2 regions of the Cupriavidus sp. FW306-1B-F12B genome follow, and region 1 is predicted to be linked to the other one. Evidence: predicted binding sites of a transcription regulator. Region 1 holds the regulator's gene; the other holds the start of a gene.

Evidence for each region. Region 1 encodes NrdR, which represses ribonucleotide reductase genes. Its sites were predicted from a motif close to CACNANATNTNGTG; they were not measured.
Region 2: a site for NrdR is predicted at 3,037-3,050, ahead of AC3WLE_RS03645 (ribonucleoside-diphosphate reductase subunit alpha). Genes of this name have one in related genera too.

The regions. Positions count from the first base shown of each region.
Region 1 covers NZ_JBYSXC010000002.1:515,467-522,248, reverse strand. Annotated here, with positions in the region: gene ybgC (tol-pal system-associated acyl-CoA thioesterase) at 1-213, opposite strand, end outside; ZMP/ZTP riboswitch at 369-514, shown strand; gene glyA (serine hydroxymethyltransferase) at 642-1,889, shown strand; gene nrdR (transcriptional regulator NrdR) at 2,046-2,513, shown strand; gene pilV (type IV pilus modification protein PilV) at 2,647-3,276, shown strand; gene AC3WLE_RS05665 (PilW family protein) at 3,278-4,312, shown strand; gene AC3WLE_RS05660 (pilus assembly PilX family protein) at 4,309-4,917, shown strand; gene AC3WLE_RS05655 (pilus assembly protein) at 4,953-6,782, shown strand, end outside.
Region 2 covers NZ_JBYSXC010000002.1:76,275-83,056, forward strand. Annotated here, with positions in the region: gene AC3WLE_RS03630 (sensor histidine kinase) at 1-530, shown strand, start outside; gene AC3WLE_RS03635 (sigma-54-dependent transcriptional regulator) at 556-2,166, shown strand; gene ampD (1,6-anhydro-N-acetylmuramyl-L-alanine amidase AmpD) at 2,163-2,780, shown strand; gene AC3WLE_RS03645 (ribonucleoside-diphosphate reductase subunit alpha) at 3,275-6,208, shown strand; gene AC3WLE_RS03650 (ribonucleotide-diphosphate reductase subunit beta) at 6,369-6,782, shown strand, end outside.

The DNA of each region.
Region 1 (6,782 bases):
CAGCCGGGCGGGCGCATTGTAGTCCACCGCCGTGCTGCGGACGATAAAGACCACGCCCGCCTCGTCGGCGAGCGATTGCTGCTCGATGCCGAGCGCACGCAGCCACTCGGTGCGGGCGCGCTCGAAGAACTTCAGGTAGTTGGCGTAGAACACTACGCCGCCCGCGTCGGTGTCTTCCCAGTACACCCGCAGGGTCCAGACAAAGTTTGTCATGGCCGCGATTGTAACGGAGAGCGATAGCGGTTTCGTGTAAACCCGCATGACGACTTTGCAACAGCAAGTTGCTGGCCAGCCCTTGCCAGTGCTTGCCTGGCGGGGCCGACGGCTTGCGGCGGGCGCCCGCCTCGCGCTACACTGCGCGCAACCATTCCATCTTGCGCGACTGGCGAAGTCAGTGGGCACTACCACGAGGAAGCGCAAGTTCTCTGGCGTGACGTTCATTGCGCGTTCGCGTAACGTTCAGCACGCCTAGGCGTGAAGTTGCTTGCGCCTGCCGCTCGCCTGGGCAGCGAATGGGAAGCAGGGTGCGCCCTGCACCGACGGTTACAACGAGCCGCCGGTGCTGGTCGCCGCTAGCCTTCCCCGCGCGCCCTATCCCCGATGCGTGAATCGGATTCCCTATTTTTCAGACGAGTTTCGCCATGTTCGAACGCAGCCGTTTTACGATCGACCAGATCGACCCCGAGGTCTTTGCCGCCATCCAGCAGGAGAACCAGCGCCAGGAAGACCACATCGAGCTGATCGCCTCCGAGAACTACACCTCGCCGGCCGTGATGGCCGCCCAGGGTTCGCAGCTGACCAACAAGTACGCCGAGGGCTACCCCGGCAAGCGCTACTACGGCGGTTGCGAGTACGTCGACGTCGTCGAGCAGCTGGCCATTGACCGCGTCAAGCAGCTGTTCGGCGCCGAAGCCGCCAACGTGCAGCCCAACTCGGGCTCGCAGGCCAACCAGGGCGTGTACTTCGCCGTGCTCAAGCCGGGCGACACCATCATGGGCATGAGCCTGGCCGAAGGCGGCCACCTGACCCACGGCATGGCCCTGAACATGAGCGGCAAGTGGTTCAACGTGGTCAGCTACGGCCTGAACGCCCAGGAAGACATCGACTACGACGCGCTGGAAAAGCTGGCCCAGGAGAAGAAGCCCAAGCTGATCATCGCCGGCGCCTCGGCCTTCGCGCTGCGCATCGACTTCGAGCGCATCAGCAAGGTTGCCAAGTCGATCGGCGCTTACTTCATGGTCGACATGGCCCACTACGCCGGCCTGATCGCCGCGGGCGTCTACCCGAACCCGGTGCCGCACGCCGACTTCGTCACCACCACCACGCACAAGAGCCTGCGCGGCCCGCGCGGCGGCGTGATCCTGATGAAGGCCGAGCACGAGAAGGCCATCAACTCGGCCATCTTCCCCGGCATCCAGGGCGGCCCGCTGATGCACGTGATCGCCGGCAAAGCCGTCGCCTTCAAGGAAGCGCTGACGCCCGAGTTCAAGGAATACCAGCAGCAAGTGGTGAAGAACGCCGCCGTGCTGGCCGAGACCCTGATCGCGCGCGGCCTGCGCATCGTCTCGGGCCGCACCGAAAGCCACGTGATGCTGGTCGACCTGCGCGCCAAGAACATCACCGGCAAGGAAGCCGAGCGCATCCTGGGCGAGGCGCATATCACCGTCAACAAGAACGCCATCCCCAACGATCCGGAAAAGCCGTTCGTGACCTCGGGCATCCGCCTGGGCTCGCCGGCCATGACCACGCGCGGCTTCAAGGAAGAAGAAGCCCGCATCGTCGGCAACCTGATCGCCGACGTGCTGGACAACCCGCACGACGCCGCCAATATCGCCAGCGTGCGCGAGCAGGCGGCAGCCCTGACCAAGCGTTTCCCGGTCTACGGCTGATGCATCGAGGCCGCCCATGCGGATTTCGCATGAGCGGCCGGCAGCTCCGCAAGCCGGCGTCCTCGGGCACCGGCCTGCGGGCCTCGCCAACCCGCCCCGCCTCCGCAGAACGACAACACGGACAAGGCGACGGGGTTCAACTGAAGGTGGTCCGGCATGAAATGCCCCTTTTGCGGTCATTCCAATACCCAGGTACTCGACACGCGCATGTCGGAAGACGGCGATGCCGTGCGCCGGCGCCGCCGCTGCGAAGCCTGCGACCGCCGCTTCACCACCTATGAGCGGATCGAGCTGTTCTTCCCCGCCATCGTCAAGAAAAACGGCTCGCGCGTGGACTACACCCGCGCCAAGCTGAAGGACTCCATGCGCCTGGCGCTGCGCAAGCGCCCGGTCTCGGCCGAAGCCATCGACGAAGCCATCACCCGCATCGAAGAAAAGCTGCTGGCACTGGGAGAGAAAGAAATCCCAAGCAGCCAGGTCGGCGAACTGGTGATGCGCGAATTGCGCAAGCTCGACAAGATCGCGTATATCCGCTTTGCTTCGGTGTACCGGAGCTTTGAGGACGTGTCGGAATTCCGCGACGTGCTGGATGAGTTTGCGGCGTCCACCCCTCGGAAGGGGTAGCAAAAGTAACAAAATCGTTGTTTAATCCCCGTTGCATTTCCGCAAGGCCCGCTGTCGCATATTAAAAGGGCCCGGGATTGCAGACCAAAAAAAAGAAGTTAACGAAGTCGGACGTCTTTTGACGGGGGTCAGAATGGGTCAACGCTGCCGCGGGGCAGCCGGCTTTGCCATGCTCGAAGCATTGGTGGCAATTGTCGTTCTGGCGGTTGGCGTGCTCGGCGTCGCCAGCCTGCTGCTGAATTCATCCCGCTTCACGCAACAAGCTTCCTACGACACCACTGCCATGCAGCTGGCCACCGAGATGGCCGAGCGCATGCGTGCCAATCCGGCCGTCTCGCAAACCGGCGCGGCGGCGGAAGCCATCACCCCGAACCGCTACTTCATCGACACGGCCAGCGGGCAGCCGCCTGCGCTCACGGCGGCAAACAGCCCGTACGCTGTCGCCTGCCCGGGCACGGCGGCCGGGTGCGCGCAGCAACTGGCGGATTTCGATGTCGCCGAGTTCTGGGAACGTGTCAGCACAGGCCTGCCTGGCGGACGCGCCGTGATTTGCCGGGACATGGTCGCCTACGACCAGGCCACCGGCTTCTCATGGGGATGCACGCCCTCGGCCACTGGCCGCGCGGACGACGCCCCGATAGTCATCAAGATCGGCTGGATCTCCCGGCTTGCAGCCAAAACGGTCGCGGCACGGGTCGACATGTCCGATATGGGCACGCGCCCCCAGGTGGTCATCGTGGCCACGCAGGGTACGGTGAACTGACATGCGCAACGCCAGGACGTATCCCAACGCCGGTCGGCATCGTCAACTGGGGCTGTCGCTGGTGGAGCTGATGGTGGCGATGACGCTGAGCCTGCTCCTGATCATGGCTGCCGCGGCGCTCTACCTGACCGGGCGAGCCAACTACAACAGCATCGACGACACCACTGCGCTGGATGAGAAAGGCCGCTTTGCGGTGGATACCGTGGTGCGGATCGTGCGCCAGGCCGCCTGGAGCAACTATGCGGGCAACAACGCCGCGGCCTCGCCCGGCGCCAGCGGGCCACCGGCGCCCAGCCCTGGAGGCGTCATGCTCACCACCACGAGCCTGTCGCCGACCATCAGTGGGCTCGACAGCTGCGGCGCCCCCACGCAAGACCTCGGCAATCCGGCGCAAAACCTCGCGTGTCCAGCCCAGGCGGGCGCCGTGAACAAGAGCGACGTGCTGCAGGTCCGCTTCTTCGGCTCCGGCACACAGCAGGACCGCACCGTTCCGGACAACAGCATGATCGACTGCTCCGGCAATGGCGTCGCCGAGCCGCAGGCCTGGGAAGACGCAGACCTCGCGCGCGGCATGGCGGTCTTCTATGTCAGCAACGATGCCAGCGGCATGCCTCAGCTGATGTGTGGCTATCGTCCACGGGACGCCGCCAACAAGGAAATCCTCACGGCCGGCACGGCATATCAGGCTGTTTCGCTGATCTCAGGCGTCGAAGTCTTCCAGGTGCTCTACGGCGTGGATACGAATTTCGACCAGACCCCGGACCGCTTCCTGTCGGCCACCGAGGTGCTGGCCCTGCCCACCACCTGGCAGAACGTCGTCGCCATAAAGATGGCCATGGTGCTGATGGGCGATACCGCCAGCGCATCGCCTCGGGATCCACCAACCTTTCGCCTGTTCGGGCGCTTGTTCCCGGGCTCACCGGGCAACGACACGTCCTTCACGCCGGCCACGCAACTGCAGCGGATGCGGCGCCTGTACACCGTCACCGTACAGCTCCGGAACATGGCCACCTGCACCACCTGCTCGCCGACATGAACGTCCGCACCGCGCACCCCAGCCCACGTGGCATCGCGCTGATCACCGCCCTGGTGATGCTGCTGATCATCAGCGTCATCGCCATCGCCGGTGCCCGGCTGGCCATTGGCAGCAAGCGCATGGCATCGAACCAGCGCGACCGGGACCTGGCTCAGCAAGCGGCCGAGGCAGCCTTGCTGGACGCAGAAATCGACATCCAGGGTGTTTCCGCCCCAACCAGCCGGTCGGCCATCTTCTCCGGCACCACGATGAATGTGCTGCCGTTCATGGCGGGCTGCAATACGGGCGTGACCGGCGCCTCACCCTTCCAGGGATTGTGCGACCCGGTGCTCGACGGCACGCCGAACTGGCTTGCCGTTGACTTCAGCCAGACGGGCGCCAACGCACGCACCACCGCCTATGGCACCTTCACCGGCCGCAGGTTCCCGACCGCGACAGGCGGGCTGCTGCCTGCGGCCTTGCCGCGCTACATCATCGAGCCGATCAGCGACATGTCGCCAGGCGCGAGCGAGGGCGCATACATCTTCCGCGTCACGGCCGTCGGCTTTGGCGCTAACCCGGCGACCCGGGTCATGTTGCAGTCGTACTACCGGAAGGGGGAATGAATGGCAACGTCCATGCCTGTCGCGGAGCACGGCAAATGAGCCGCATCCGGAAATTCATTTTCGCGGCAATGGCTGCGCTTCTCAGCCTGCCCGCGGGCCCGCTGCTTGCCGCAACGGAACAGAGCAGCCTCGCGACCGTCAAGATCGCGCAGGCGCCGCTGTACGGCCGCAACCAGAATATCCATCCCAACCTGCTGCTGACGCTCTCGGTGGAGTTCCCCACGGTTGGGGCAGCCTATCGCTCCGGCTCGTATTCGCCGACCACCGAATACATTGGCTACTTCAATCCGCTCAAGTGCTACAACTACAGCGGAAGCGCCAGCAATGGCTATTTTGTCATTGCCGGCGACGCCAACACGGCCGATCACACATGCGCGGGCCAGTTCAGCGGCAACTTCATGAACTGGGCCACGGCCTCGGCCATCGATATGCTGCGCTACGCGCTGACCGGGGGCGACCGCGTCGTTGACACCGCCACGCAGACCATCCTGCAACGTGCTGTGCTGCAGGAGAGTTTTTTCAACAGCAACTCCTACTTCCCCCGCAAGACCTACGACAAGGCGTCCTCGGTCACGCCTTTCAGCAGCAGGACCTTGTACATCACCTCATGTGGCAACAAGCTGTTCTTTGGGGACAGCACCGAATCCGGCGCCAGCTGCTCGAGCCCCGGCAAGTACAGGAACCAGGGCACCTACCTGGTACGGGTGCAAGTCTGCGATGCAAGCGAAGCCAGGTCCCGCACCGATCTCTGCAAGCTGTATCGCACCGGGTACAAGCCGGTTGGCGAAATGCAGCGCAATGCCGACAAGGTCCGCTTTGGCGCGTTTGGCTACCTGAACGACAGCGCCAATACCCGTTATGGCGGTGTCTTGCGGGCGCCCCTGAAGTATGTGGGGCCGAACACCGTCGACAGCAATTTCAACCAAGCCAGCAACCTGCGCCGGGAATGGGATGACGACGGCGTATTCATCCAGAACCCCGAGAGCGCGTCAGAGAATATCAGCGGCGTCATCAATTACCTGAATCAGTTCGGGCGTTCCGGCGCCTACAAGTCATTGGATCCGGTCGGCGAACTCTACTACGAGAGCATCCGCTACCTGCAAGGCCGGCAACCAACGCCCGAAGCCATCGACAATGCCAGCGCCTACAAGGATGGATTCCCGGTCTACACGCAATGGACAGACCCCATCCTTGCCAGCTGCCAGAAGAACTACGTCCTTGCCATTGCCGATATCAATACGCACTGGGACCGATACATCCCAGGCAACATCAGGACGACCTACCTCTCCGGTGGCAAGCCGGTCTCTGCCAACGATTCGGCCCGGCCGGCGGACGCGATATCGAAATACAGCAAGTACAGCTTCGATGTCAGGACCTGGACGCAGGCGGTGGCCGATCTCGAGAGTTCGGGAACATCCGGCAACAGCCGCCCCGACAGCTCGCTCGCCAACCTGGCTGGCGCCGACACCGGCTCCGGCGGCCACGGCACCTACTATATGGCCGGCGTCGCGTATTGGGCGCATACCTACGGCTTCCGCCCGGATATGCCGGAATTGCGCGTCACCACGTTCAGCATCGACGTCAATGAGAACGGGAACGGCAGCGTCGGCGACGAACAGCGCCGCAGCCAGATGTACCTGGCGGCAAAGTACGGCGGCTTTGACGACCAGAACGGTGATGGCAATCCGTTCCGCACCAAGGGGGCCAGCGGCGCCACCGTCACCAGCAATGCCGAATGGGAATCGTCGGGCGGATCCAACGTCCCCGCCAACTGGTTCCTGGCCGGGCAGCCGGCCGCCATGATCGCTTCCATCAAGAGGGTCTTCGCGCAAATCGTCAACGCGGCCGGCACATTGTCTGGCGTG
Region 2 (6,782 bases), 440 kb from region 1:
TCGTCGAGCGCTGGCGCGCCGAAATGCGCTCGCGCCGCCCGCGCGCCGGCGAGACCCGCCCGGCGGGCCGGGCCGACATCAACGCCAATGCCATCCGGCTGACCGTGGACGTGGCCCAGCCGGTGGTGTTCGACGCCTCGCAGCTGCAGCAGGTGCTGGGCAACCTGCTGGACAACGCCTGGCGCTACTGCAGCCGGCTGCCGGGCTCGATCCGGCTGCTGGCGCATGCGCTGGACCAGCACCATGCCGAGCTGATCGTCTGGAACGACGGCGCGGAAGTGGCGCGCGAGCACCAGCGCAGCCTGTTCGAACCGTTCTTCACCAGCAACGCCCAGGGCACCGGGCTGGGCCTGTTCATGGCGCGCGAGCTGTGCGGCGCCAATGACGCCCAGGTGCGCTACGGCGCCATCGCCTTGCCGGCGCTGCTAGAGCGCACCGGCATGCTTGCCGCCGCCGCGCGCGATACACTGCCGGCCAAGGCGTTCGTGCTGACGCTGCGCATCGAGAGTGCCGATGCGGCCGCCGCCTGACCTGTCCCAACCCAGCCACCACCCCATGCCACCCCGAATGTCCCGAGCGCCCGATCCCATCCTGGTCATCGACGACGAGGCCGACCTGCGCGAGCTGCTGGACATCTCGATCCGCCGCATGGGCCATGACGTGGTGCTGGCCGGGTCGCTCGCCGAGGCGCGCGAGAAGCTGGCGCAGGGCCGCTACAGCCTGGTGTTGACCGACATGCGCCTGGGCGACGGCCTGGGCATCGAGATCGTGCGCCAGCTGTCGGCCGCGCCGGAGCGCATCCCGGTGGCGGTCATCACCGCCTACGGCAGCGCCGACAACGCTGTGGAAGCACTCAAGGCCGGCGCCTTCGACTACATCGCCAAGCCGGTCTCGCTGGAGCAGCTGCGCAGCCTGGTGCTGAACGCGCTGGGCCGCCAGCAGCGCGACAGCACCGATGCCGAAGCCGCCGCGGCCGAGCAGGCCGCAGACCGCGCCGCCGCCCTGCTTCCTGGCCATTCCGCCGCCATGCAGGAGGTGCGCCGCTCGCTGTCGCGGCTGGCGCGCAGCATGGCGCCGGTGGTGATCAGCGGCGAATCCGGCAGCGGCAAGGAGCGCGCCGCGCGCGCCATCCACGCCACCAGCGGGCGCGCCGCGCATCCGTTTATCGCCGTCAACTGCGGCGCCATCCCCGAGAACCTGATGGAGTCCGAGTTCTTCGGCCATGTCAAAGGCGCCTTCACCGGTGCCGACGGGGAGCGTGGCGGCTTCTTCCAGTCCGCCAACGGCGGCACGCTGCTGCTCGACGAGGTGGCCGACCTGCCGCTGCCGATGCAGGTCAAGCTGCTGCGCGCGCTGCAGGAGCGCCGCGTGCGCAAGATCGGCGCCAGCCGCGAAGACGCCGTCGACGTGCGCGTGATGTGCGCCAGCCACAAGGACCTGGCGGCGATGGTGGCGGCCGGCCAGTTCCGGCAGGACTTGTACTACCGCCTGAACGTGCTGGCGCTGCGCATGCCCACGCTGCGCGAGCGCGGCGAAGACATCCCGGTGCTGGCGCACGCCATCCTGGACCACCTGGCGGTGCGCTACGGCGACCCGCGCCCCAGGCGGCTGTCGCCGGCGGCGCTGCAACGGCTGGTGGCCTATCCCTTCCCCGGCAATGTGCGCGAGCTGGAGAACCTGCTGGAGCGCGCCTACGCCTTTGCCGAGAGCGAAGAGATCGAGCTGGCCGACCTGGGCCCGCTGGACGCCGGCGCCGAGCGCGCCGGGCTGATGCATGCCCCGGCGCCGGCGATGGCGCCCACCAACTATTCCGCCCCCTGGGGCGCCGCAGGCATGTGGGCGCCAGTGCCGCCGGCCGCCGCGCCCGCGCCGGCCCCGGCAGAGCCGCCCCCGGCCAGCGCGCCCGAGCCCGAGCCCGCCGGCGATCCCGCCGAACGCGCCTGCCGCGGCATCGTCTTCCCGATCGACCTGCAAGCCAGGCTGGAAGCCGTGGAGCGCGAGCTGATCCTGCAGGCGCTGGCGCAGACCAACTTCAACCGCACCGCGGCCGCGCCGCTGCTGGGCCTGAACCTGCGCCAGCTGCGCTACCGCATCCAGCAACTGGGCATCCGCGAAGCCATGGACGCCGCCGACCGTAGCACCGTGGAAGGCGAGGGCACGCCATGACCAAGCCCGCGCACCGCTACCTGCCCGATGCCGACGGCTGGGTCCCCGCCGCGCGCCGCGTGCCGTCGCCCAACTTCGACGCGCGCCCGGCCGGCATGCCGGTGGACCTGGTGGTGCTGCACAACATCAGCCTGCCGCCTGGCCAGTTCGGCAGCGGCGACATCGAGGCCTTCTTCCAGAACCGGCTCGATCCCAACAAGCACCCGTTCTTTGCCACCATCCACCAGGTGCAGGTGTCCGCGCACTTCCTGGTCACCCGCGAGGGGGAGCTGGTGCAGTTTGTCCCATGCACGCAGCGGGCCTGGCACGCCGGGCAGTCAGACTTCTTCGGCCGTGCCCGCTGCAATGATTTTTCCATCGGCATCGAGATCGAGGGCTGCGACGACCTGCCGTTCACCCTGGCCCAGTACGACACCGTGGCCGCGCTGGTGCCCGCGCTGCTGGCCGCCTACCCGGTGCGCGCGATTGCCGGCCACAGCGACATCGCCCCGGGGCGCAAGACCGATCCCGGCCCGCATTTCGACTGGGCGCGCTTTGCCAGGCAGGCGGGCGTGGCGCCGGGCATGTTGCCCTACCAGTGCCCGGGCGCGGCTGGCCAGGTGACGAATCCTTAACCTCATTCCCCATCCCCGTGCGCCCCGTTCCGGCGCACATGCCCCACCTCCGGGTGGGGCTATCGCAACGTCGCAACAATCAAAAAAATTTTTGTGAAATGTGCAGTTGCGAACGGTCTGACGAAAACCCTTGCGAGTACTAGGCTTGCGGGCATGTGGCGTTGCCGCATCGGCGCCACCGCCCCCGAAAAAGCGCTTGTCAAGACTGGTCATTCGGATTCGTTTCACTATACTTAGCCCAGTTTCACGCATCACACACTATATCTAGTAGTCAAACCGGGGAGCCGGCCCAAGGGTGAGTCAGGGATCACGAAGTTCGTGCATCGTCTCGAAACCGCCCGCTAAGGCCAGCGAATCACAAGAGTCCCTGGCGAAATGTCCACGCAAAGGCAGTCTGTCCGCCCCCGACTTCACGCCGGGAGGGACGTTCTTTTCGCCGCATTTCGCCAGGGACTCTTTTGTCTCTTATTTCCAGGGTAAAAACAGGAGTTCTCATGCAAACGGCCCAGAACGAAATCACCACGGGTGGCGCCGCCGCCGGTATCGCACCGACCGCGCAGCAGACCCCCGCCAACGCCGCCAATACGAACTACCCGGATCACAAGATCATTCGTCGCAATGGCGCCGTGGTGGCTTTCGAGCCGTCCAAGATCGCCGTTGCCATGACCAAGGCCTTCCTCGCCGTGAACGGCGGGCAGGGCGCCGCGTCCGCGCGTGTGCGCGAGATCGTCGAGCAACTGACTGACAACGTGGTGCGTGCGCTGGTGCGCAGCCGCCCCAACGGCGGCGCCATCCATATCGAAGACGTGCAGGACCACGTGGAACTGGCGCTGATGCGCTCGGGCGAGCATGAAGTGGCCCGCGCCTACGTGCTGTACCGCGAGAAGCGCAAGGCAGAACGCGCCAGCGCCAGCGCCGAGGCCGTGGCCCGCGTGCAGGAAGGCGGCATCAGCGTCAACGTGACCGACGGCGGCGTGACCAAGCCGCTGGACATCGTCGCCCTGCACGAGCTGCTCGACACCGCCTGCGCCGGCCTGGGCAAGGCCGTCAGCGCCGAGCCGATCCTCAAGGAAACGCTCAAGAACCTGTACGAAGGCGTGCCGATGACGCAGGTGTACGACTCCGCCATCCTGGCCGCGCGTACCCTGATCGAAAAGGACCCGGACTACAGCCAGGTCACCGCCCGCATCCTGCTGCACACCATCCGCAAGGAAATCCTGGGCGCCGAAGTGACGCAGGCCGAAATGACCACGCGTTACGCCGAGTACTTCCCGAAATTCATCGCGCGCGGCATCAAGGCCGAGCTGCTGGACGAGAAGCTGGCCACCTTCGACCTGGCCCGCCTGGGCGCCGCGCTGGACGCCGGCCGCGACTTCCAGTTCAACTACCTGGGCCTGCAGACGCTGTATGACCGCTACTTCCTGCACATCGACGAGACCCGCATCGAGATGCCGCAGGCATTCTTCATGCGCGTCGCCATGGGCCTGGCCCTCAACGAAACCGACCGCGAAGCGCGCGCCATCGAGTTCTACCAGCTGCTGTCGTCGTTCGACTTCATGTCGTCCACGCCGACCCTGTTCAACTCGGGCACCCAGCGCTCGCAGCTGTCGTCGTGCTACCTGACCACCGTCTCGGACGACCTGGAAGGCATCTACGAAGCGCTCAAGGAAAACGCGCTGCTGTCCAAGTTCGCCGGCGGCCTGGGCAATGACTGGACCAACGTGCGCGCGCTCGGCTCGCACATCAAGGGCACCAACGGCAAGTCGCAAGGCGTGGTCCCGTTCCTGAAGGTGGTGAACGACACCGCCGTCGCCGTGAACCAGGGCGGCAAGCGCAAGGGCGCCGTCTGCGCCTACCTGGAAACGTGGCACCTGGACATCGAAGAATTCCTGGAACTGCGCAAGAACACCGGCGACGATCGCCGCCGCACCCACGACATGAACACGGCCAACTGGATTCCGGACCTGTTCATGAAGCGCGTGATGGAAAACGGCGAATGGACGCTGTTCTCGCCGTCCACCTGCCCGGACCTGCACGACAAGGTCGGCAAGGCGTTCGAGCAGGCCTACCTCGGCTACGAAGCCAAGGCTGCAAGCGGCGAACTGAAGCTGTTCAAGAAGATCCCGGCCATGCAGCTCTGGCGCAAGATGCTGGGCATGCTGTTCGAAACCGGCCACCCGTGGATCACCTTCAAGGATCCGTGCAACATCCGCAGCCCGCAGCAGCACGTCGGCGTCGTCCACAGCTCCAACCTGTGCACGGAAATCACGCTGAACACCAATGACAGCGAAATCGCCGTCTGCAACCTAGGCTCGGTCAACCTGGTCGCCCACCTGACCAAGCAGGCCGAAGGTTCGTACGTGCTCGACCACGCCAAGCTGCAGAAGACCATCCGCACCGCCATGCGGATGCTCGACAACGTCATCGACATCAACTACTACGCCGTCGAGAAGGCCAAGAATTCCAACCTGCGCCACCGTCCGGTCGGCATGGGCATCATGGGCTTCCAGGACTGCCTGCACGTGCTGCGCACGCCGTACGCCAGCGACGCCGCGGTGAAGTTCGCCGACTCCTCGATGGAAGCCGTGTGCTACTACGCCTACCAGGCCTCCACCGAGCTGGCCGAAGAGCGTGGCCGCTACGAGACCTACACCGGCTCGCTGTGGGACCGCGGCATCCTGCCGCAGGACTCGCTCAAGCTGCTGGCCGAAGAGCGCGGCGGCTACCTGGACGTGGACCTGTCGAGCACCATGGACTGGGACAGCCTGCGCGCCCGCATCAAGCAGCACGGCATGCGCAACTCGAACTGCATCGCGATCGCACCGACCGCCACGATCTCGAACATCATCGGCGTGTCCGCGTGCATCGAGCCGACCTTCCAGAACCTGTACGTCAAGTCCAACCTGTCGGGCGAGTTCACCGTGGTCAATGACTACCTGGTGCGCGACCTGAAGGAACGCGGCCTGTGGGACGAAGTGATGGTCGCCGACCTGAAGTACTTCGACGGCTCGCTGTCGCGCATCGACCGCATTCCGCAAGACCTGCGCGACATCTACGCCACCGCGTTCGAAGTCGAGCCGACCTGGCTGGTCGAAGCCGCCAGCCGCCGCCAGAAGTGGATCGACCAGGCCCAGTCCCTGAACATCTACATGGCCGGCGCCTCGGGCAAGAAGCTGGACGACACCTACAAGCTGGCCTGGCTGCGCGGCCTGAAGACCACGTACTACCTGCGCACCATGGCTGCCACGCACGTGGAGAAGTCCACTGTGTCGCGTGGTTCGCTGAATGCGGTGTCGTCGGGCAGCGATGGTGGTTCGGCACTGGATGCCGCCGCCGCCTCGGCCCCGGCCATGCCGGAAGCGGAAGGCGCGGTCTGCACGATGCGCCCGGGCGACCCCGGCTTTGAAGAGTGCGAAGCCTGCCAGTAATCACGCAGTAGCGACATAGCGTAGTAACCAACCACCCCCGGGGTTTGCTCCCCTCTCCCGCAAGCGGGAGAGGGGCCGGGGGAGAGGGCCGGCGCCACCACAACGTGAGCCGTCATCTTTGACCACCGCGCCCCCCAATCGAATCACGGAGAACCACATCATGCTGAGCTGGGACGACGACGTTCAAGCCACCCCGCAGGCCGCACCGCAGCCTGCCCTGCAACTCGCTGCATCGGCTGCCACCGCTGACCAGCAAGGCGTCCTGCCGCCGAGCGCCACGCAAGCCGGCATCCTGGGCAACAACCCCAACGCCGCCGCCGCGCAGAGCAATCGCCGCGTCAACGCCGCCGACAAGCGCGTCATCAACGGCTCGACCGACGTCAATCAGCTCGTCCCGTTCAAGTACAAGTGGGCGTGGGAAAAGTACCTGGCCGGCTGCGCCAACCACTGGATGCCGCAGGAAATCAACATGTCGCGCGACATCGCGACGTGGAAAGACCCCAACGGCCTGACCGAAGACGAGCGACGCATCATCAAGCGCAACCTCGGCTTCTTCGTCACCGCCGACTCGCTG